2 regions of the Cupriavidus sp. MEYA8 genome follow, and region 2 is predicted to be linked to the other one. Evidence: riboswitches for the same ligand, from Rfam matches in the RefSeq annotation. Region 2 holds a riboswitch; the other holds the start of a gene.

Region 1 (10,459 bases), on a different replicon from region 2:
CTGCGCGATGCGCTTCAGGCCCTGCGGGCCGTGGTATACGGCGTACATCGACGCCATCACCGCCAGCAGCACCTGCGCGGTACAGATGTTGGAGGTCGCCTTTTCGCGGCGGATATGCTGTTCGCGCGTCTGCAGCGCCAGGCGATACGCCTTGTTGCCCTGCGCGTCGACGGTCACGCCGACCAGACGGCCCGGCATCGAGCGCTTGAACGCATCCTTCACCGCCATGTAGCCGGCGTGCGGGCCGCCAAAGCCCAGCGGCACGCCGAAGCGCTGCGAGTTGCCCACGGCCACGTCGGCACCCCATTCGCCCGGCGCGGCGATCAGCGTCAGCGCCAGCAGGTCGGCGGCAGCCACCACCAGGCCCCCGGCGGCGTGCACCGCGTCGGCGATGGCGCGGTAGTCATTGATGTCGCCGTTCACGCCCGGGTACTGCAGCAGCACGCCGAAGGCGCCCGCAGCAGCGGCGTCGGCGGCGGGGCCGACCTTCACTTCAATATCCAGCGGCAGCGCGCGCGTTCGCACCACTTCCAGCGTCTGCGGCAGCACGTCGTCGGCGACGAAGAAGATACTGGAGTCGTGCTTGTTCACGCGCTGCAGCAGCGTCATCGCTTCGGCGGCAGCGGTGCCTTCATCGAGCATCGACGCGTTGGCGATATCCAGCCCGGTCAGGTCGGTGACCATCTGCTGGAAGTTCAGCATCGCTTCCAGGCGGCCTTGCGAGATTTCCGGCTGGTAGGGCGTGTAGGCGGTGTACCAGGCCGGGTTCTCGAAGATATTGCGCAGCACGACCGCGGGCGTGACGGTGTTGTAGTAGCCCTGGCCGATAAAGCTCTTCAGCACGCGGTTCTTGCGCGCCAGGCCGCGCAGCTTGGCCAGTGCGGCTTCCTCGCTCAGCGGCTCGGTGAACTCGCCCATCGGCATGCCGTCGCGGCGGCGGATGGCGGCGGGGATCACGGCATCGATCAGCGCGGCGCGGCTGTCGTAGCCGAGCACCTTCAGCATGTGCTGCTGTTCGGGGGTATCGGGGCCGATGTGGCGGGCGGCGAAGGCGTCGCGCGCCTCCAGTTCGGCCAGCGTGGGCCGGTTACCTTGGGCGGCGGTCATGGGAAGCGGGGCGTTCATTGGCAAGAACCTCGTGGGGAGCGCTGCGGCAGGTGGTCAGCCGTGCCGCGGCGCTGCAAATGCTGTGTGCCGATCCCGGGTGCGGGACCGGCGGGGCGATCAGGCGCCGACGCTGGCCTTGTACGCGTCGGCCGACATCAGGCCGTTGACGTCGTCGCTGTTGGCCGGCTTGAGCTTGAACAGCCAGGCGTCGAAGGCATTGGCATTGACGCTTTCCGGCTCGGCCGTGGCGGCTTCGTTGACGGCGATCACTTCGCCGGCCACCGGGGCGTAGATATCGGAAGCGGCCTTCACCGATTCCACCACTGCCAGCGCGTCGCCGGCACCGACCGACTTGCCCACTTCGGGCAGTTCCAGGAAGACGATGTCGCCCAGCGCATCCTGTGCGTGGTCGGTGATGCCAATGGTGAGCGTGCCGTCGGCTTCGACGCGCACCCACTCATGCGACTCGGTGTATTTGAGGTCGGCGGGGAAATTCATGAAGGTTCTCCGGATTCAGATCTGTTTCTTGTTGGGTGATGCCTGCCCGGCAACGCTGCCGGCAGGCGAGGGCGACCGTTGGGTGAGCGGATGTTTCCCTTAGCTCACGAGTGCCTTGCCATTACGCACAAACGGCAGTTTAACCACAGTCGCGTTGAGTTTGCGGTCGCGGATCTCCACCTGCACGGTGTCGCCGACGTTCACGCCCTGCGGCAGGCGCGCGAACGCGATCGATTGCGACAGCGAGGGGCTGAAGGTGCCGCTGGTGATTTCGCCGTCACCGGCGGCGGTGATGACCTTCTGGTGGGCGCGCAGCACGCCACCTTTGTCGCGCAGGATCAGGCCGAGGAATTGCTGGCGCGAGCCGGCCGCGGCCAGTGCCGCCTTGCCGGTGAAGTCGCGCTCGCTCTGCAGGTCGACGGTCCAGGCCAGGCCCGCGTCCAGCGGCGAGGTGCTGATATCCATGTCCTGGCCATACAGGTTCATGCCGGCTTCCAGGCGCAGCGTGTCGCGCGCGCCCAGGCCGGCCGGGCGCACGCCCGCGGCATTCAGTTTTTCCCACAGGCCGGCGACGCTGGCCGCCGGCACCACCAGCTCGAAGCCGTCTTCGCCGGTGTAGCCGGTGCGCGCGACCATGACTTCGCCAAGTGCGGGGTCCTGCACCACGACAGCGTTGAACGGCTTGAGCGCATCGGAAGGCTGGGTCGACGGGAAGGTACTCCACACCTTGGCGCGGGCGTTAGGGCCCTGCACCGCGACGATCGCCAGCGGCTGCGCGCCCGCGGGCGCAACATCTTCACGGCGCGGGGTGATGGTCACGCCGCTGCCGGTGGCGTCGTTGCGCGCACGGATCCAGTCGATATCGCCGACCGCGGTGCTGGCGTTGACCACCAGGCGGAAACGGTCCTCGGCAAAGAAATAGACGATCAGGTCGTCGATCACGCCGCCTTTTTCGTCGAGCATGCACGAGTACAGCGCCTTGCCCGGCGTCTGCAGCTTGTCGACGTTGTTGGCCAGCAGGCCGCGCAGGAAGGCGCGGGTATTGGGGCCGCTGAGGTCGACCACGCACATGTGCGAGACGTCGAACATGCCGGCGTCGGTGCGCACGGCGTTGTGTTCTTCGATCTGGGAGCCGTAGTTGACCGGCATGTCCCAGCCGCCGAAGTCGACCATGCGGGCGCCGAGGGCGCGGTGGATGGCGTTGAGGGGCGTGGCCTGGAGCGTCATGGAATCCTCGGGGGCAATGTCGGGTCGCGAAAACAAAAAAGGGCCATCCGCCGCAACGATCGCTATGCCAATGGCCAAGCAATCCGCTGCGGCGGATGACCCCTCTGTCCTCGATACCTGAGAGATTACGAGGCGGATTCGTTGAATCCCGTCCTCGCGCGCCCCTTCGGTGGGCACGCTCGCCATGAATGGCGGGTGCCGCTCTCCAGAGTGCGGCATGCATCGTGTGCATGTTGCATGCCGATCCGAGCGGTCCGTGGTGCCTGAGAGTTTTCGGGTGATACCCCTTCGGCGGCGCAGATATGCGCGCTCTCCCGGTCGGATGCGCGCAATGTACGGGAGGGCCCTGCCTTTGTCAACGCGGCGGGCGCCCCCCGCCAGCAGCCATTCGCCCTATCAACGGCGATGGTCGTCGGTCATTACGTTACCGACCACGCCGCCCAGGGCGGCACCGCCCAGCGTGCCTGCGGCACTACCGTGCGTCAACGCAGCACCGCCGGCCGCGCCCACGCCGGCACCAATGACCGTGTTGCGCTGCTTCGGTGTCATGTCGGCACAGCCGGTGGCCAGGGCCGCAACGGCTATGCCGGCCATCGTCGCTTTGGAAAAGGCTCGTAGCATTTTCATGATGGGCTCCGAAAGTAACTTTGAGTACGTTCGGGACGCAGGTCTGCCATCCCGCCATACTGGTTAGAGGAGGGCCCGGACGCCCGGTTTTGGGACTTACCAAGTGTTACTTCGGTAACGTCCCCGCCCCCGGAAAAAGCGGTTCCCGCTGACTGATCAGGGCCGGCCCAGCGTGTTAACATGATTAGCTTTGCGTCCGGCGCCGCCCCATGTGGTGTACAGGGCGCGACGCCGTCCCGACCACCCCACGCAAGCATTCCCGCGCATGAGCCACGGCCTCAACGCCGCCCAATCTGAAGCCGTCCGCTATCTGGACGGACCCTGCCTCGTCCTTGCCGGGGCGGGCTCGGGCAAGACCCGCGTGATCACGCAGAAGATCGCGCACCTGATCGAAGACAAGGGCTTCGAGCCGCGCCATATCGCCGCCGTCACCTTCACCAACAAGGCTGCCAAGGAGATGCAGGAACGCATCGGCAAGCTGATGGAAGGCAAGACCACGCGCGAGGGCAAGCGCATCCCGCTCAAGCAGCTCACAGTCTGTACCTTCCACTCGCTGGGCGTGCAGATTCTGCGCATGGAGGCGGAACACGTCGGCCTGAAGCCGCAGTTCTCGATCATGGATTCGGACGACTGCTTCGGCCTGATCCAGGAGCAGCTCGGCACCACCGACAAGAAGCTGATCCGCGGCGTGCAGAGCACGATCTCGCTGTGGAAGAACGGCATGGTCGACCCCGAGGTCGCGATCGCGCAGGCGGCCAATGCCGACGAGCACCAGGCCGCGCTGGTCTACCGCAACTACGTCGCCACGCTGAACGCGTACCAGGCGGTGGATTTCGACGACCTGATCCGCTTGCCCGCGGAACTGTTCGCGCGCAACGAAGCGGTGCAGCTGAAGTGGCAGAACCGGCTGCGCTACTTCCTGGTCGACGAGTACCAGGATACCAACGCCTGCCAGTACCAGCTGCTCAAGCTGCTGGCGGGGGGCTCGCACCTGCGCGCGCCGGCCTTTACCGCGGTGGGCGACGACGACCAGGCCATCTACGGCTGGCGCGGCGCCACGCTGGACAACCTGCGCGGGCTGCAGACCGACTTCCCCGACCTCAAGGTGATCAAGCTGGAGCAGAACTACCGCTCCACCGTGCGCATCCTGGAAGCGGCCAACGCGGTCATCGCCAACAATCCCAAGCTCTTCGACAAGAAGCTGTGGAGCGAGCACGGCATGGGCGATCCCATCGCCATCCACCCGATGAACGACGAGGAGCACGAGGCGGAGTCGGTGGTGTTCCGCCTGTCGGCGCACAAGTTCGAGCGCCGCGCGCAGTTCCGCGACTACGCCATCCTGTACCGCGGCAACCACCAGGCGCGGCTGTTCGAGCAGATCCTGCGGCGCGAGCGCATTCCCTATGTGCTGTCGGGTGGCCAGAGCTTCTTCGACAAGGCCGAGATCAAGGACATCTGCGCCTACCTGCGCCTGATCGCCAATCCCGACGACGATCCCGCCTTTATCCGCGCGATCACCACGCCGCGCCGCGGCGTCGGCAATACCACGCTCGAAGTGCTGGGCACGTTTGCCGGGCAGGCCAAGGTGTCGTTGTTCGAGGCGGCGATGATGGGCGGCATCGAGGGCAAGCTGCAGCCGCGCCAGCTGGAGCCGCTGCGCGTGTTCTGCGAATCGATGGTGCGGCTGGCCGACCGCGCGGCCAAAGATCCGGCCACCGAAGTGCTCGACGACCTGATGGCCGGCATCCACTACGAGGCATACCTGTACGACAGCTTCGACGAGCGCCAGGCGCAGTCGCGCTGGACCAACACGCTGGAGTTCCTCGAATGGCTCAAGCGCAAGGGCACCAAGCCGGAAGCGGCCGAGGGCGAGGAAGCCACCGGCTATGACAACGCCGACGGCTTCGGCAGCGAAGGCAAGAACCTGCTTGAGCTGACGCAGACCGTGGCGCTGATGAGCATGCTCGAAGGGCGCGAGGAAGATCCCGACGCCGTGCGGCTGTCCACGCTGCACGCGTCCAAGGGGCTGGAATATCCGCACGTGTTCCTGGTCGGCGTGGAAGAGGGCATCCTGCCCCACTGCCGCGAAGACGACGACATGACCGACGAGAAGATCGAGGAAGAGCGCCGGCTGATGTACGTCGGCATCACGCGCGCGCAGCGCAGCCTGCAGATCAGCTGGTGCAAGAAGCGCAAGCGCGCGCGCGAGACGTACTCTTGCCAGCCGTCGCGCTTTATCGGCGAGATGAAGCTGGAAGAAGCGCCGGCACCCAAGGACGAAACTCCGGCGATGAGCCCCAAGGACCGGCTCGGCGCGCTCAAGGCGCTGCTCGGCGGCCCAGGCAAGACGGCGGCCGGCTGATCTTAGGTACGAAGCCCGATACAAAACCCTACCAGGCCGACAAGACCGCGCGCGCCGCTGTCCTTAGCATGACGGTTGTGCCGCTCTGCGCTTTTCACGGTGTGCGGCTTGCGGCGGCAGGGGCTGCCCGGGTCTTGCCGCGCCAGACATCAAGTCTGGCTTTTCCCTGTAATTGGCCCCCGCCGCGCCAGCGTGCGGGGGCAATTTTGGACGTGCTCGCCCTGCTGCAGGCGGTGGTCGACGACGCCGCCGACAGCGGCCACGAGGTCGCGCTCAGCGGCCAGGCGCAGCCGCTGCTGGCGTGGCCGTCGGAGCTGCGGCGCGCGGTGGTCAACCTGGTCGAGAATGCGCGGCGCGCGCGCCTGTCGCTACCGCGCGCCTGACACCGCCAGCGTGACGTACTGCGAGCCGCGCTGGCCGTGGCTGAAGTCGAGGGTAAAGTCCCCCACGTCGACACGGCCTTGCAGTGCGCGGCGCAGCTCGGCGGCACCGCCGGCGCGCACGCCGGCCAGCGCCCGTGCCAGCCATGCGGCGCCGATATAGCCGGCCAGCGTCGCCGAGGACGGCGGCTCATCCAGGTATTGCTTCATGCGCGCTACGTGTTCCCTGACCACGCGCAGCGTGGCCTGCTGCGGGCCGGGCGCGACCTGGGTCAGCACCATGCCGCCGGCGTAGCCGGTACCCAGGATCTCGCGCGCGGCCGTGGCACTGACCGACGACAGGCCGACCAGGAAGCCATACCAGCCCTGCGCCGCCAGTGCGCGGCCCAGTCCGGCATAGGCCAGCGTATCGCCCGCGACGATCACGGCGCCGGGGCGGGCGGCTGCAATGCGGCGTGCCGCAGCGTCGGCACCCGGGTCGGCTTTGGGATCGAGCGGCACCGCGCGCGTGCCGGTCTGCGCCTCCAGCCGGGCCAGCGATGGCGTGGCGAAGTCCGGCGCCACCGCCAGCGCGATCGCGCTCAGGCCATAGCTGCGCAACTGCCGCACTGCCGCGTCGAGTTCGGCCTGGTAGTCGGCGCGGGTGAACCAGACGTTGTCCGCTGCCAATGCCAGGCCCGACAGCGGCGCCACAATCTGCACGCCGCGCCGGACCAGCTCGGCCGATGACGCCAGCGCCGGCAGGAGACGGTCGCCGGCGCCGAACAGCAGCTCGGCGTGCTCGCTGTCGGCCAGCGCCACCGCCTGGGCCACCGCGCGGCGCGGATCGGGATCGGCGTTGCGCACCACGTGGGCGATCCGTACCGGGCCGTTGGCGGCATTGACCGCGTCGAACAGCACCTTGGCGCCGGCCAGGTAGTCGCGCGCCAGGTCCGCCTGCGCACTACCGCGGTCGATCAGGTGGCCCACCACCACGGTGCGGCGCGCGGGAGACTGGGCCAGCAGCGGGGCATTGGGCAGCGCCAGGACCGCTGCGCCGGCCGCCAGCAGGCGTCGGCGCAGCGGTAGGTACGGCAGGGAAGGGGGCAGGGTGTCCGGGATCGGCATCGCGCAATAGGAAAAGGGGGCGCAAGTCGCGCCGGCGCGCAGCGTATCCGCCACGTATTACCGCCGTGTGACGCGGGGCGCCTGCGCACCCGTGCCGTGCCAACGCCGCGCTTGACGACGATCAACGCAACGCGCGGCGCGCAGTCCTAGCATGGGCTGTCAAACACCGTTCCCCCCGCGCCCCCCATGAACCCGCTTGCCATGACTACCCTTGCGCCCGACCGCCGCGCGCTGTCGGACTTTCGCGCTCTCGCCGGCCGCATCGACGGCAACGGCCCGCGCTACACCTCCTACCCGACTGCCGACCGCTTCAGGAACGGCCCGGACCTGTCGCTGTACCACGACGCCCTGGCCGCCTGCCGTGCCGATGCGCCCGCGCCGTTGTCGCTCTACCTGCATATCCCGTTCTGCGAGAACATCTGCTACTACTGCGGCTGCAACAAGATCATCACGCGCGACCACGGCCGCAGCGCCCGCTACGTCACCTACCTGGGCCGCGAGATGGCGCTGCTGGCCGCGCGGCTCGGCACGCGCCGGCGCGTGCTCCAGTCGCACTGGGGCGGCGGCACGCCGACCTTCCTGGATCCCGAAGAAATGCGCCGCGTGATGGCGCTGCTGCACGAGCATTTCGAACTGCCGCCCGATGGCGAGCATTCGATCGAGATCGACCCGCGCCGCGTCGATGACGCGCGCATGGCGCTACTGGCCGAACTTGGGTTCAACCGCGTCAGCCTGGGCGTGCAGGATTTCGATCCCGAGGTGCAGCAGGCCATCCACCGGATCCAGTCGTACGAAGAGACCCGTGCCGTGGTCGACGCCGCGCGCCGGCTGGGCTTCCGCTCGGTCAGCCTCGACCTGATCTACGGCCTGCCGCACCAGACTGCCGCACGCTTTGGCCGCACCATCGACCAGGTGCTGGCGCTGCGGCCCGACCGCCTTTCGGTCTACAGCTATGCGCACCTGCCGCATGTGTTCAAGCCACAGCGGCGCATCGACGAAAGCGCGCTGCCGCCTGCCGGCGAGAAGCTCGACATCCTGGTCTCCACCATCGAACGCCTGACCGCCGAGGGCTACGTCTATATCGGCATGGACCACTTCGCGCTGCCCGATGACGACCTCGCCGTGGCGCAGCGCGAAGGCCGGCTGCAGCGCAACTTCCAGGGCTACTCCACGCACGCCGGCTACGACCAGCTCGGCCTCGGCATCTCGGCGATCGGCGCGGTGGCGGGCCGCTACGTGCAGAACGCCCGCACGCTGGACGAGTACTACGGCGCGCTGGACCAGGAGCGCCTGCCGCTGGCGCGCGGGGTGGAGATGACCGCCGACGATCATCTGCGCCGCGAACTGATCGGCGCGCTGATGTGCAACGGCGTGCTGGATATCCCCGCGCTGGAGCGGCGCCACGGCATTGACTTCGGCACCGATTTCGCGCCCGAACTGGCCGACCTTGCCACCCTGGCGGCCGACGGGCTGGTGCAGGTCCAGCCAGCCCGCATCACGGTCACGCCGCTGGGACGCCTGCTGGTGCGGCGCGTGGCGATGGCGTTCGACCGCTACCTGCGCGACGATGCCGCACGCGTGGCGGTCGCCGGGCCCGAAAGCGAAGGCACTCGCCGGTCCGCCAACGACGGCGCGCAACCGATCCGCATCGTGCCGCGGGCGCGCTACTCGCGCGTCGTGTAACCGCCGCCAGGCATGAAAAAACGCCCGCGAATTTCGCGGGCGTTGTTGTTTGCGGCGCAGTCGTGCCTTACTTGGCTGCGTTCGCCATGTAGTCCGACGCGGCGATCACGTCGGCGTCCGGGCCGGCGTAGCCACCCTTGGGCGGCATCACACCCTTGCCCTTCAGTGCGTAGTTGTGGACCGCGTCCATGCCTTCCTTCAGGCGCGGCGCCCAGGCGGCCTTGTCGCCAAACTTGGGCGCACCGGCCACGCCGGCGGCGTGGCAGGCGGCGCAGACCTGGTCATAGACCTTCTTGCCGACGTCGGCCGACGCAGCGGCTGGCGCCGCAGCTGGCGCCGCGGCAGCGGCTGCCGGAGCCGCAGCAGCGGGTGCGGCCGGTGCGGGCGCAGCAGCAGCCGCAGCGGCTTCCGGCGCCGCAGCGGTCGTCGGGGCAGCGGCAGCCGGTGCCGGCGGCTCGGGGAACTTCGCGCCACCGGCGTCGGCCATGTAGACCACGGCGCGGGCCAGTTCGTAATCGGTGTAGTCGTCAGGCGTGCTGCCGGCGCGCGGCGGCATTGCGCCCTTGCCGCCCAGCACCGACTTCATCAGGCCGTCAAAGCCCTGGCCGATACGCGCGCTCCAGTCGCCGGCAGTACCATACTTGGGCGCTCCCGCCGCGCCAGTGGCGTGGCAGGCCGCGCAGATTTCCTTGTAGACCTGTTCGCCGGTCTTGAACACGCGCGGTGCATTGGGGTCCTTGATTTCGAGCGACGCGACCGGCTTGATGCGGTCGTTGACGGCTTCCGCGGTGGTGGCAGTGCCGGCACTTTCAGTGGAGCCGTGTCCCACAAAGTTGACCAGGAGGACGATCACGAGGATCGGTACCAGGAAAGCCGCGACCACCACAGCGATCAGCTGCTTGGGGGTCTTGATGGGAGACTCGTGTTCGTGGTGTTCGTTGTGGACGTCGCTCATACAGAACTCTCAGTTTTGCAGGAAACCTTCTGGCCGCTCACCCTCGGCTTGCTTTATCTGGCCCTAGTCTGACCACTACCTGGCCCGCAGGGACCCGACAGAAGTCCGCCCCATGCTGCCTTGCGGCCATTGCCTGGCTCGGGTCTGTCGCTATTTGCGCACTTCGGAGTGTCTCCCGGGCCGGGCCCCGGATTGTCGCCGAAACCAAGCCGCAAAGCCTTGATCCTGGTCGACTGCGTGAGGGGCACGATTTGACGCAAATAGCTGGCGATTATAGCCCCATTCCACCCTTCGCCAGTGCCAAAAGCGGCGGTTGCGAGACGTAAGGCGGACCCTCCGGAGAGGCCCGCATGGACGGCGCGGGGCAAACGCGGTATCCTATGCGACTTTCCTGCGGCGGCATTCGCGCGCTGCATTGCTGTACCCGCAATACCGGTTTAAAAAACCGTCTCTGTGCGCCCGTAGCTCAATGGATAGAGTACTGCCCTCCGAAGGCAGGGGTTGCTGGTTCGA
Region 2 (10,459 bases):
ATCACCTGGCGGCCCGCGGGTATCACTTCCTTGCCGATGCCATCGCCGGGGATGGTCGCGATGCGGTAGGTCTTCATCTCTTGTCTCCTGGTCAGAATCCGTGTGAATCCGTGTGTTTGCACGATTGCGTGGAATGGATTCTGGGCCGTGGACAAGGTTTTGGATCGCTTGTAAAGTTAAACCATTCTTAACCTGAGATTAAAGCTGGCATGGCATCGTCCGCAGGGATCCAGCCGTCGGAACTGGGCTTTTTCACGTCGGTGGCCACCGCCGGCAGCCTGAGCGCGGCCGCGCGCGACCTTGGCATCACAACCGCGGCGGTCAGCAAGCGGCTGGCACAGATGGAGGCGCGAATCGGCATGCCGCTGGTCACGCGCACCACCCGGCGCATGAGCCTGACGCCCGAGGGCGAGGTCTACCTGGAGCACGCGCGGCGCATCCTGAGCGAGATCGAGGACCTGGACCAGCTGCTGACGCGTTCCAAGGGCAAGCCGAGCGGCCTGCTGCGCGTCAATGCCACGCTGGGGTTCGGCCGCATGCACGTGGCGCCGGTGATTTCCGAGTACGTCGCGGCCTATCCCGAAGTCGACGTGCAGCTGCAGCTGTCGGCCGACCCGCCACCGCTGAACGAAGACGCGTTCGACGTCTGCATCCGCTTCGGCCAGCCGCCCGATGCGCGCATCGTGGCGCGCAAGCTGGCGCCCAACCGGCGCCTGCTATGCGCGTCGCCCAAGTACCTGCGCGATCACGGCATCCCCAACACGCCGGCCGACCTGCGCCGCCACAACTGCATCGGCATCCGGCAGGGCAGCGACGCCTATGGCGTGTGGCGCCTGACCACCGGCAAGGGGGCCAAGGCGCGTACCGAAACCGTGCGCGTGCGCGGCAACCTGACCACCAACGACGGCGAGATCGCGGTCAACTGGGCGCTGGAAGGCCACGGCATCCTGATGCGGGCCGAATGGGATATCGAGCGATTCCTGCGCAGCGGACGGTTGGTGCAGGTGTTGCCGCAGTACGCCACGCCGGAGGCCGACATCTACGCGGTCTATCACCAGCGGCATCAGCTGTCGTCGCGGCTCCGGCTGTTCGTCGAGTTCATGGCGGCGAAGTTCAGCGAGTTCGGCGAGCCGGCAAAAGTGCCGGCATGACTGTCGCTGCATGCAGCATTTACAACCCGGCGCTGCCTGGTGCGCCGAAAGCAAGGCCTGCGTGGATGGTGCGTTTCCTGCATGGCGCTGTACTCCACGTGCTGCGATCCAAACGGACAGGAGGCCACCGCCATGAGCATCTTCAAGGACATCCTCAACAAGCTGCTGGGCCGGGCCAAGCCGGCTGCCACGACTTCGGGCACCCCCGCCGGCACATCCGCCGGCACAGCGGCTGGCACGCCGACCTCGGCAGGCGCGGCACCCGCGCCGTCGAGCCCGTCGCCCGCGTCGGCAGGCGCCACCACGCCCGCAGGCAGCGCTGGCCAGGCCGCGGCCAAACCCACGCCGCTGTCGGGCGTCGACGTCGAATCCATCATGGACAACCTGGTCAGGGAGAGCGGCCAGACGCTGAACTGGCGCACGTCCATCGTTGACACGATGAAGGCGCTGGGCATCGACAGCAGCCTCGAGCACCGCAAGGAACTGGCGCGCGAGCTGCACTACAGCGGCGACATGAACGATTCCGCCGGGATGAATGTCTGGCTGCACAAGCGCCTGATGCAGGAGCTTGCGGCCAACGGCGGCAAGCTGCCGGCGGACTTGTCGTAAGGAAATCCGGGAAGCGTTGGCGGCTGCCTCAGGAAAGGGCCGGCGGCCGCCTCAGCCGCCGATGCCCGCCCAGCGCAGGTGCTTGTCCCAGTCGGCGTCGCCGATCACGCCGGATACGCCCTGCCGCTGGCCGTCGGCCCGATAGAAGTACGTGCGCGGCATCTCCCCCATCCAGTCGGGATCGACCGAATAGCGCAGCCTCTCCTGCGGCTCGTTGCCGAACATCCACGCGTCGCGCGTCAGGTTGACGCGCTTGAGCAGCTGCTGCACCTGCGGCAGCGCGTCGGGCCGGTCCATGGCCAGCGTGACCACGCGCAGGCTGCGATGCTTCGCCTGCAGCTTGCCGATGGCTTCGAAATTACGCTTGCAGTAGACGCAGTCGAGCGACCACACCACCAGCACGAAGGGCTTGCCCTGCTGGCTGGCACTGAGCTGCGCGGCACTGGCGGATTCGAACACCGATACGCGTTCGGCCGCGTGCGCCATGCCGGCGACGCCGAGCGCGATCGTGGCGCCCGCCAGCGCGGCGATGAGTTTGCGACGCAATGTCATGCGCCCTCCTGCGCCAGCGGGAAGACCTGGAAGCCTTCGGCCTCGGTGCGCCACAGCACGTAGGCGCGGCCGCCGTGCTGCAGCAGGTGCGGCTGGTCCGAATCGCGCGCGGTGCCGGCAACCTGGCGCGTCTGCCAGGTCTTGCCGCCGTCCTGCGACAGCATCGCCGAGAGCCGGGTCTGCTGGCCGTCGAACGATTTCCACGCCACCACGATGCGATGGTCGTCGAGCGCGACGATATCGGCATGCTGCGCGCGCGGGTCGTCCAGCGGACGCTGCGCCTGCAGCTTGCCGTCCCGGAAGCGGCCGACCGATACCGTCGGCTTGCCTGCCTTCACGTTGAACCAGACCATGTGCAGCATGCCGTCCGGCGCCACCGCGGCGCCCGGGCCGTGGTGCGGGCAGGCGTCGATGCGCCAGTCGTCGAAGGTCGCGCGCTGCATCGGCGCGGGCGTGCCGTCGGCGCCGAGCAGTGCCACCGCGTGGTCGCGCGCGTTGGGCGGGAACACGTGGCGCCACAGCGCCAGCATCTTGCCGTCCGGCGTCGGCGCGAGCGCGATGCGGCAGCATTCGCAGGACTGGTCGGCGATCTTGTAATCGCCCTGGAAGCTCTTGCCGTGGTCGGCCGATACCGCGTAGTAGATCGCAGCGCCGGCATAGGGCTGCCTGCGCGCTTCGGCGGCGACCACGTCGCGCTTGTCGATCCAGCTGACGAAGACGCGGCCGGCCGGGTCCACCGCGATCGCGTCGAAGCGGTGCGCGATCTGGTCGCGGTTGGCATGCACGGTCACCGGCGCGGCAAAGGTCTTGCCGCCGTCGGCGGAGCGCGCGAAGCGGATAAAGCCGGTATAGGGCTTGGGCAGCGGCTGGGTCCAGGTGACGTAGATCTCGCCGTCGCGGCCGGTGGCAACCTTGGGCCGGCTGTCGTGGTCAGCAGCCACGGCTTCGGGCACGCGGTTGACGTGCTGCACCGGCCCGAAGCTGCGACCCTGGTCGGCCGACGCGCGCACGGCCACGTGCTGGCCGTCCTTGTAGGCGATCCACAAGCGGCCGTCGCGATCGAAGGCGGCGCCGGTGCCGAGTTCGCTCATCGCCTTCGGCGCCGCGCTTTGCGCACCGTGGCCGGCATGGTTGCCATGGGACTGCGCCATCGCGGCGAACGCCGTGCAGGCGATCACGCCGGCGGCAAGGAAGCGGAAGCTGCGGGGCAAGCGCTGCAGGGGAATGGTCAGGATCGGACTGGTCACTGCACTCAGAAGGAAAGCTTGGCCTCGGCGTAGAACGTCCGGCCCGGGTACGGGTGGTAGACGAAGTAACGCTGGTCGGTCAGGTTGTCGATGCCAAGCCCGAGCCGCACGTTCCTGGCGGGCTTGTAGGTCACCTTGACGTCGAAGGTCAGGAAACTGCTGGTGCCGCCGAAGGTGTCGGGATTGACGTCGCTGTTATCGAGCGTATTGTACTGCCGCCCCGAATAGGTCATCGCCAGCGTGCCGGCCCATGCCGGCGTAAAGCGGTAGGTGCCGACCAGGTTCGCGCGCCACTGCGGGATGCGATAGAAATACTTGCCCACCGATGCCGGGTTATTGGCATTCTCCAGCGTCTTGGAATGGTTGTACGCGCCGCTGGCCGACAGGTCGAAGCCGCTGGTCAGCACGTCGCGCCCGTCGTAGGCAAGCTCGATGCCACGCGTACGCACGCGGTCCACGTTCTGGAAACTGGTGACGGTGGGGAACACCGTGGTATTGGTCTGGCTGACCAGCGCATCGCGGATGTCGTCTTCATACACCGACACGCGGAAGTACGAACGGTCGACCGTGCGTTCGAAGGTCAGGTCCTTCGAGAACGAGCGCTCCGGCTTCAGGTTGGGATCGTTGTTGATCAGCGAGGTGCCGGTGATGCGGCCCTGGAACAGCTCGGCGACGGTCGGGTAGCGCCAGGCCTGGCCGAGCGACAGCCGGCCCAGCCAGTCCTGACCGATGGCCTTTTCCAGCGCCAGCTTGGGCGACCAGTTGGACTCGCTGCGCACCGGGTAGGCGACATCTACGCCCGGCTGGCTGCGGCTGCCGTCATAGGCGCGCCAGTGCTCCCAGCGCACGCCCGGGATCAGCTTCCAGTCCTCGGCGAAGTACCACGCGTCCTGCGCGTACAGCGCCTGCGTCTCGGTCTTGCCGGCAAAGGCGTTGTTGAACGCGGAGATGGTGGCGGCCTGCCAGTCCGAGGTGTTGTAGGTGGTGTTGCTGAGCCTGTAGTTGTCGTAGTGGTAGCCGAGGGTGACCCAGTGGCCGCCCTTGAGCTGCTGCGGGCGGTAGTCGGCCTTCAGGTCGAGCGTGCGCCAGCCGGTGCCGTCGCCATAGGTCACCGTGCCCGGGCCATTGCCCGCGGTGCTGGCGGTGCGGCTGATGTCCTTGGTGACATCGAACAGCGATGCCACGCCGGAGAAATTCCACCCGGTCTCGTTGCGCGTGCGCAGCGACAGGCCGTAGAGCCAGCGCGCGTCCTCGCCATTGCCCGGCGCAAACGCGTTGGCGGGGATCACGTAGCGGAGGCCGCCGATATTGACCGGGCCGCTCGACACCACGTTGCCGTCGGCATCGCGCAGGTAGCTGCCGGTGGCGCTGGAGCGGTCCTGCTGCCAGTAGGCGGCGGTGAACTGCGCCTGCAGGGTATTGGTGATGTCGTAGCCGAGCTTGAGCTTGAGCTGGTCCTGCACGGTGTGCGTGACGCCCTCGCTGTTGACGCCCATCACGGTGCGGTCGGCGCCGGTCTGGTCCTGGTCGAAGTAGGCGCCGGTCACGGGCTTGTCGGCCGAAGTCGCCCGCACGCTGGAGCGCGCCGCGGTGTAGAAGCTCAGCGGCTGGCTCTTGCTGTCCTGCCGGTCGACGCTGACCAGCCACGAGAACGGCCCGGCGCGGTCGCCCACGTAGGCGTTGGCGTGCACGCCGTTGAAACTGTCGTGCGTGCCGTACAGGTTGAAGCGCTGCGTGAATAGCTGCACGCTGGCATCGCCCTCGAACTTCTCCGGTGTGCGCGTACTGATCAGCACGGTCGCGCCCAGCGAATTGCCCGGGTACAGCGCCGAATACGGGCCATACAGCACGTCGACGCGCTCGATCTCGGCGGCGTTGACCAGCGACCAGCGCGGCGGGAAAGTGAAATCGGAGCCCAGCAGGTTGGAAAGCAGCAGGCCGTCGGCATAGACCAGCCCGCGCGCCGACTGGCGCGAGCTAGTGCTGCGCACCGAGATGATCGAGTTCATATCGCCGATGAAGCGCTTGCGCACGGCGAGGTTGGGCGCGTACTTGAGCGCGTCTTCGGTGTTGACCACGTTGAAGTCCGCCATGCGTGCGGCGCTGATGCCATAGGCGGGCGATGGCGTATTGGGCGGCGTGGCCGGCGTTTCGCCGCGCCCGGTCTTCGCCGAGACCACGACTTCCTGCAAGGGCTGCGGCGCGCTGACGGGTTCATCCGGCTGCGCGCCGGCGATGCCGGGGCCCATCAGCGCGGCCGAGGCGGCCAGCGCAATCCGATTTCTTCTCACTGGAATACCTTTTCTGTTCTTCTGGCTCGCCCGACCGGTGCGCCGTATCCGGCTCGTGCTACGGCGCACTTCCTCCGCGTAGCGAGTGCTGACATTCTAGGGGGCGGGTCGGCTTGACGCAGTGCGACATAGCGCCGCGCCGGTAAAGAAGCGACTCGACCCATCCATGCGAACACGACTGGCTCTATTCGCGTTTACCCGCATATCCACTTGCGGCCTTTGTCTCTAGATTTGCGCGGATTGGCGTTCGCGCCAACGTGATGCTGGGAGAGACTGATCCGGCGGCAGCCGCCGCGGACAGCGCCGAAGGAGCAACCGCCCCGGAAACTCTCAGGCAAAAGGACCGGTATCACGCGTCACAGCACTCTGAAGAATGCCGCCATCGTCAGCCGGCATACCGAAGGAGCAAGCGGCCCCCGCCACCGGTACCCCCGGGCACCACCGGCGGCTGTCGTGAATCTCTCAGGTCAGGAACAGAGGGGGCGTCCGCCACGCATGTCGCGTGCGGGCTCCCACCCCGACGTTTCTGGACTGCCAGATCATGAAGACAATCGCCGTCATCGGCGGTGGCATCACCGGTGTCACCACGGCCTACGCGCTCGCCCGGCGCGGATTCTCCGTCACCCTGTTCGAGCGCCACCGCTACGCCGCGATGGAAACCTCGTTCGCCAACGGCGGGCAGCTATCCGCCTCCAATGCCGAGGTGTGGACGCACTGGTCCACCATCATCAAGGGCCTGAAGTGGATGCTGCGCAGCGACGCCCCGCTGCTGGTCAACCCGCGCCCGAGCTGGCACAAGCTGAGCTGGTTCGCCGAGTTCATCGCCTCGATCCCGCATTACCGCCGCAACACCATCGAGACCGCGCGCCTGGCCATCGCGGCGCGCGAGCACCTGTTCGCGTGGGCGGCGCAGGAAGGCATCGACTTCGACCACAAGCGCGAAGGCATCCTGCATATCTATCGCGACAAGGCGGGCTTCGAGCACGCGGGCCGCGTCTCGGCGCTGCTGGCGCAGGGCGGGCTGGAGCGCCGCGCGGTGACGCCGGCGGAAATGCGCGCGATCGAGCCGACGCTGGCCGGCACCTACTACGGCGGCTATTTCACCGAAAGCGATTCGACCGGCGACATCCACAAGTTCACCAGCGGCCTGGCCGCCGCCATCGAGCGCATGGGCGTGCACTGCCGCTACGGCGAGGACGTGCGCAAGGTCACCACCGATGGCCGCAGCGCCAGCGTGACCGTGCAGGAAGGCGCGGACAGCGCCACCTCGACCTTCGACGGCGCGGTGATCTGCGCCGGCACCGCCAGCCGCGCGCTGGCCGCCGGGCTGGGCGACCGCGTCAACATCTATCCGGTCAAGGGCTATTCCATCACCGTCAACCTGAACGACGCGGGCAGCCGCACCGCGGCGCCGACCGTCAGCCTGCTCGACGATGAAACCAAGCTGGTCACCAGCCGCCTGGGCGACGACCGCTTCCGCGTGGCCGGCACCGCGGAGTTCAACGGCTTCAACCGCGACATCCGCGCCGACCGCATCCGGCCGCTGGTGGAATGGGTGCAGCAGTGCTTCCCCGGCGTCAGCACGCGCAGCGTGGTGCCGTGGGCGGGGCTGCGGCCGATGCTGCCGGATATGCTGCCGCGTGTTGGGCGGGGGCGGGCCCGGTGCGTGTTCTACAACACCGGGCATGGGCACCTTGGCTGGACGCTGTCGGCGGTGACGGCGGATATGGTGGCGGGGGTGGTGGCGCAGGCGCTGGTTGAGCCGAAAGTCTCGGGCGTGGGCTCGCTGGGACTTGCCAAGGCTTGAGATTGCCAGTTGAGCGCCTCGCTATTGCCAGCGCTGGCCCTCTCCCCCAGCCCCTCTCCCGCTCGCGGGAGAGGTACGGGGGAGAGGGCGGGAGCCTCCACGGAGTGAAGCGCCATCGCCCGCCGTGAACCGCTCAGGCCGGCGCAAACACCGGCACCGGCGCCCCATCCACGCTGGGCGCGAACCTGACCTTCACCTTCTGCCCGATGCGCACCTCATCGAGATCGCAATCGACGATATGGGTCATCATGGTCACGCCCTCGTCCAGCGTCACATAGGCAATGCAATACGCCTGCGGGCCAGCCTTGCGCGTGACGCTGTACGAGTAGATGGTGCCGCGGCCGCTGGCGGTCTTCCAGACCGTATCGCCCATGCAGAACGGGCACAGCGTGCGCGGATACCAGTGCGTCTTGCCGCATGACTGGCAGTGCTTGACCAGCAGCCGGCCTTCGCGCGCGGCCTGCCAGAATTCGATGTTGTCGGGCTGTTCGTCCGGGGCCTTGTAGGCCATGGGAGTGTGCGGGGTCGTCATGTCAGTTGCTCCGGCGATCGTTCATTATTCGCGCTCGAGGATCAGGGTGGCGCTGCCGTGGCGCGAGCCCAGGTAGCCGCCGGTGCCTTGCGCCAGCGCCAGGTCGCAGTTCTTCACCTGCACCGCCGGATGCGCCTCGCCGCGCAGCTGGCGCACGGCCTCGATCACCTTGGTGATGCCGCCGCGGTTGGCCGGGTGGTTGTTGCACAGGCCACCGCCATCGGTATTGAACGGCAGCTTGCCGACGCCCGAGATCAGGTTGCCGTCGGCCACGAACTTGCCGCCTTCGCCCTTCTTGCAGAAGCCCAGGTCTTCCAGCTGCATCAGCACGGTGATGGTGAAGCTGTCGTAGATCGAGGCGTACTTGATGTCGGCCGGGGTCACGCCGGCTTCAGCGAACGCGGCCGCGCCGGAAAACTTCGCGCCCGACCAGCTCAGGTCGACCTCGCCGCCGAGCTGGCCCTTGACGTATTCACCGGCGCCGATGATCTTCACCTTCGGGCGCCTGAGCGTGGCCGCGATCTCGGGCCGCGCCACGATCAGCGCGCCGCCGCCGTCGGACACCACGCAGCAGTCGAGCTTGTGCAGCGGGTCGGCGATCAACGGCGAGTTCAGCACCTCTTCCACCGTGACCACGTTGCGCAGCATCGCGTGCGGGTTGTGCTGCGCGTGGTGCGACGCCGCCACCTTGACCCATGCCAGCTGCTCGGGCGTGGTGCCGTACTCGTACATATGGCGCATCGCCACCATCGCGTACAGGTTGACGGTGACGGGATTGAACGGCGCCTCGAACGGGGCGTCCGGCAGGTTGGCGCCCCAGTTGCGCGCCTGCGTGCCGGTCGAGCCTTCGGAGCGCGGCCGGCCCGCCAGCGTGATCAGCGCCACGTTGCACTTGCCGGCGGCAATGGCCTGCGCGGCGTGCGAGACATGCACCAGGTAGGCGGAGCCGCCGGTGTCGGTGGAGTCCACGTGGCGCACCTTCAGGCCGAGGTAGTCGACCATGTTGGTGGCGCCCAGCCCCGGCGCATCGCCGGCGCAGAAGTAGCCATCCACGTCCGCCAGGGTCAGGCCGGCATCGGCCAGCGCGCCGCGCGCGGATTCCGCGTGCAGCTGCGCCACCGACTTGTCCGGCGCCTTGCGGGTCGGGTGCTCGTAGGCCCCGACGATATATGCCTTGCCTTTGATGCTCATGGGAGTCTCGTCCTGCTTGGGATTGATATTGGGGAACTTCAGAAGCGCATCTGCACCAGCCAGGTCGCCACCATGGCCGGCCGCTCGCTGCCTTCGACCTGCATCTCTACTTTCCAGTGGCAGCGCACTTCACCGGGGCGGACTTCGTCGAGCTGCTGCAGCGTGAACGCGCCGCGCACGCGCGCGCCGGCCGGCACCGGGCCGGTGAAGCGCAGCCGGTCGAAGCCATAGTTCAGCGCCAGCTTGCGGCCCGGAAAGGTAAAGCACTGCCCGAACGCCGCCGACACCATCGACACGATCAGGAAGGCGTGCGCGACCGTGCAGCCGTATGGCGAATCCGCCGCGGCGCGCTCGGGGTCCACGTAGATCCACTGCCGGTCATGCGTCAGCTCGGCGAAGGTATCGATGGCGTCCTGCCCGATGGGGAAATACTCGCTCACGGCGGCGGGCGCGGCGCAAAGCGCGCGCAGGTCGTCGAGCGATGCAATGCTGTGCATGAGGCTCCTGTCGGTCCAGGCCTGGTCAGGCGCGGCGGGCGCGATCGGCGCGAGCGGCCTGCGCCCGGCCGGCTGTCTCCGTTGTGTTCCTTGAGTGTTCCTTGATACGGATCTGTTGCTGCACCGCAGCTTGCAATCGAGTGTAGCGACGCCGCGGAACCGGCGTCCAATATCGTTTGCCGCGCGATCGATAAGCGCTGTTTATCGACCCACCCGGCGCGCGCGGTTGCCCGGGGGGCGCGCGGCGCACTAAGATGTGGCTCCCGCATCCCCGCTGACCCCATGGAACTGCGCCGCATCCGGCACTTCGTCGTGCTGGCCGAGACCCTCAATTTCCGCCGCGCGGCAGAGCGCCTGCATATCGCCCAGCCCGCGCTGACGGTCTCGATCCAGAAGCTCGAGTCCGAGCTCGACGCCACCCTGTTCGTGCGCGAGCCGCGCGGCGTCACGCTGACCGAGACCGGCCGCGCCGCGCTGGCCGAGGCCCGGCGCATCCTGTTCCACGCCGGCCAGTTCAGCGAGCTGGTGCAGTCGGCCAGCAGCGGCATGGCCGGCATCTTGCGGGTGGGCTTTGTCGGCACC

Evidence for each region. A riboswitch is a leader RNA that binds a small molecule or an ion and turns the genes downstream of it on or off. The one in region 2 is predicted to bind glycine.
Region 1: it holds a riboswitch for glycine, as region 2 does, so the genes downstream of both, gcvT (glycine cleavage system aminomethyltransferase GcvT) here and AC5WJ1_RS20675 (D-amino acid dehydrogenase) in region 2, are expected to answer to the same signal.

The regions. Positions count from the first base shown of each region.
Region 1 covers NZ_CM181221.1:3,494,344-3,504,802, reverse strand. The annotation lists gene gcvP (aminomethyl-transferring glycine dehydrogenase) at 1-1,125, opposite strand, end outside; gene gcvH (glycine cleavage system protein GcvH) at 1,225-1,605, opposite strand; gene gcvT (glycine cleavage system aminomethyltransferase GcvT) at 1,705-2,832, opposite strand; glycine riboswitch at 2,927-3,051, opposite strand; glycine riboswitch at 3,073-3,159, opposite strand; gene AC5WJ1_RS16450 (YMGG-like glycine zipper-containing protein) at 3,229-3,459, opposite strand; gene AC5WJ1_RS16445 (UvrD-helicase domain-containing protein) at 3,725-5,821, shown strand; gene AC5WJ1_RS16440 (hypothetical protein) at 6,034-6,204, shown strand; gene AC5WJ1_RS16435 (ABC transporter substrate-binding protein) at 6,190-7,308, opposite strand; gene hemN (oxygen-independent coproporphyrinogen III oxidase) at 7,510-8,991, shown strand; gene AC5WJ1_RS16425 (c-type cytochrome) at 9,059-9,946, opposite strand; tRNA gene AC5WJ1_RS16420 (tRNA-Arg) at 10,402-10,459, shown strand, end outside.
Region 2 covers NZ_CM181222.1:784,699-795,157, forward strand. The annotation lists gene AC5WJ1_RS20645 (tartrate dehydrogenase) at 1-77, opposite strand, end outside; gene AC5WJ1_RS20650 (LysR family transcriptional regulator) at 210-1,151, shown strand; gene AC5WJ1_RS20655 (DUF3597 domain-containing protein) at 1,284-1,760, shown strand; gene AC5WJ1_RS20660 (TlpA family protein disulfide reductase) at 1,812-2,312, opposite strand; gene AC5WJ1_RS20665 (sialidase family protein) at 2,309-3,559, opposite strand; gene AC5WJ1_RS20670 (TonB-dependent receptor) at 3,565-5,850, opposite strand; glycine riboswitch at 6,105-6,206, shown strand; glycine riboswitch at 6,207-6,337, shown strand; gene AC5WJ1_RS20675 (D-amino acid dehydrogenase) at 6,392-7,657, shown strand; gene AC5WJ1_RS20680 (Zn-ribbon domain-containing OB-fold protein) at 7,791-8,189, opposite strand; gene AC5WJ1_RS20685 (thiolase family protein) at 8,214-9,380, opposite strand; gene AC5WJ1_RS20690 (MaoC family dehydratase) at 9,419-9,877, opposite strand; gene AC5WJ1_RS20695 (LysR family transcriptional regulator) at 10,160-10,459, shown strand, end outside.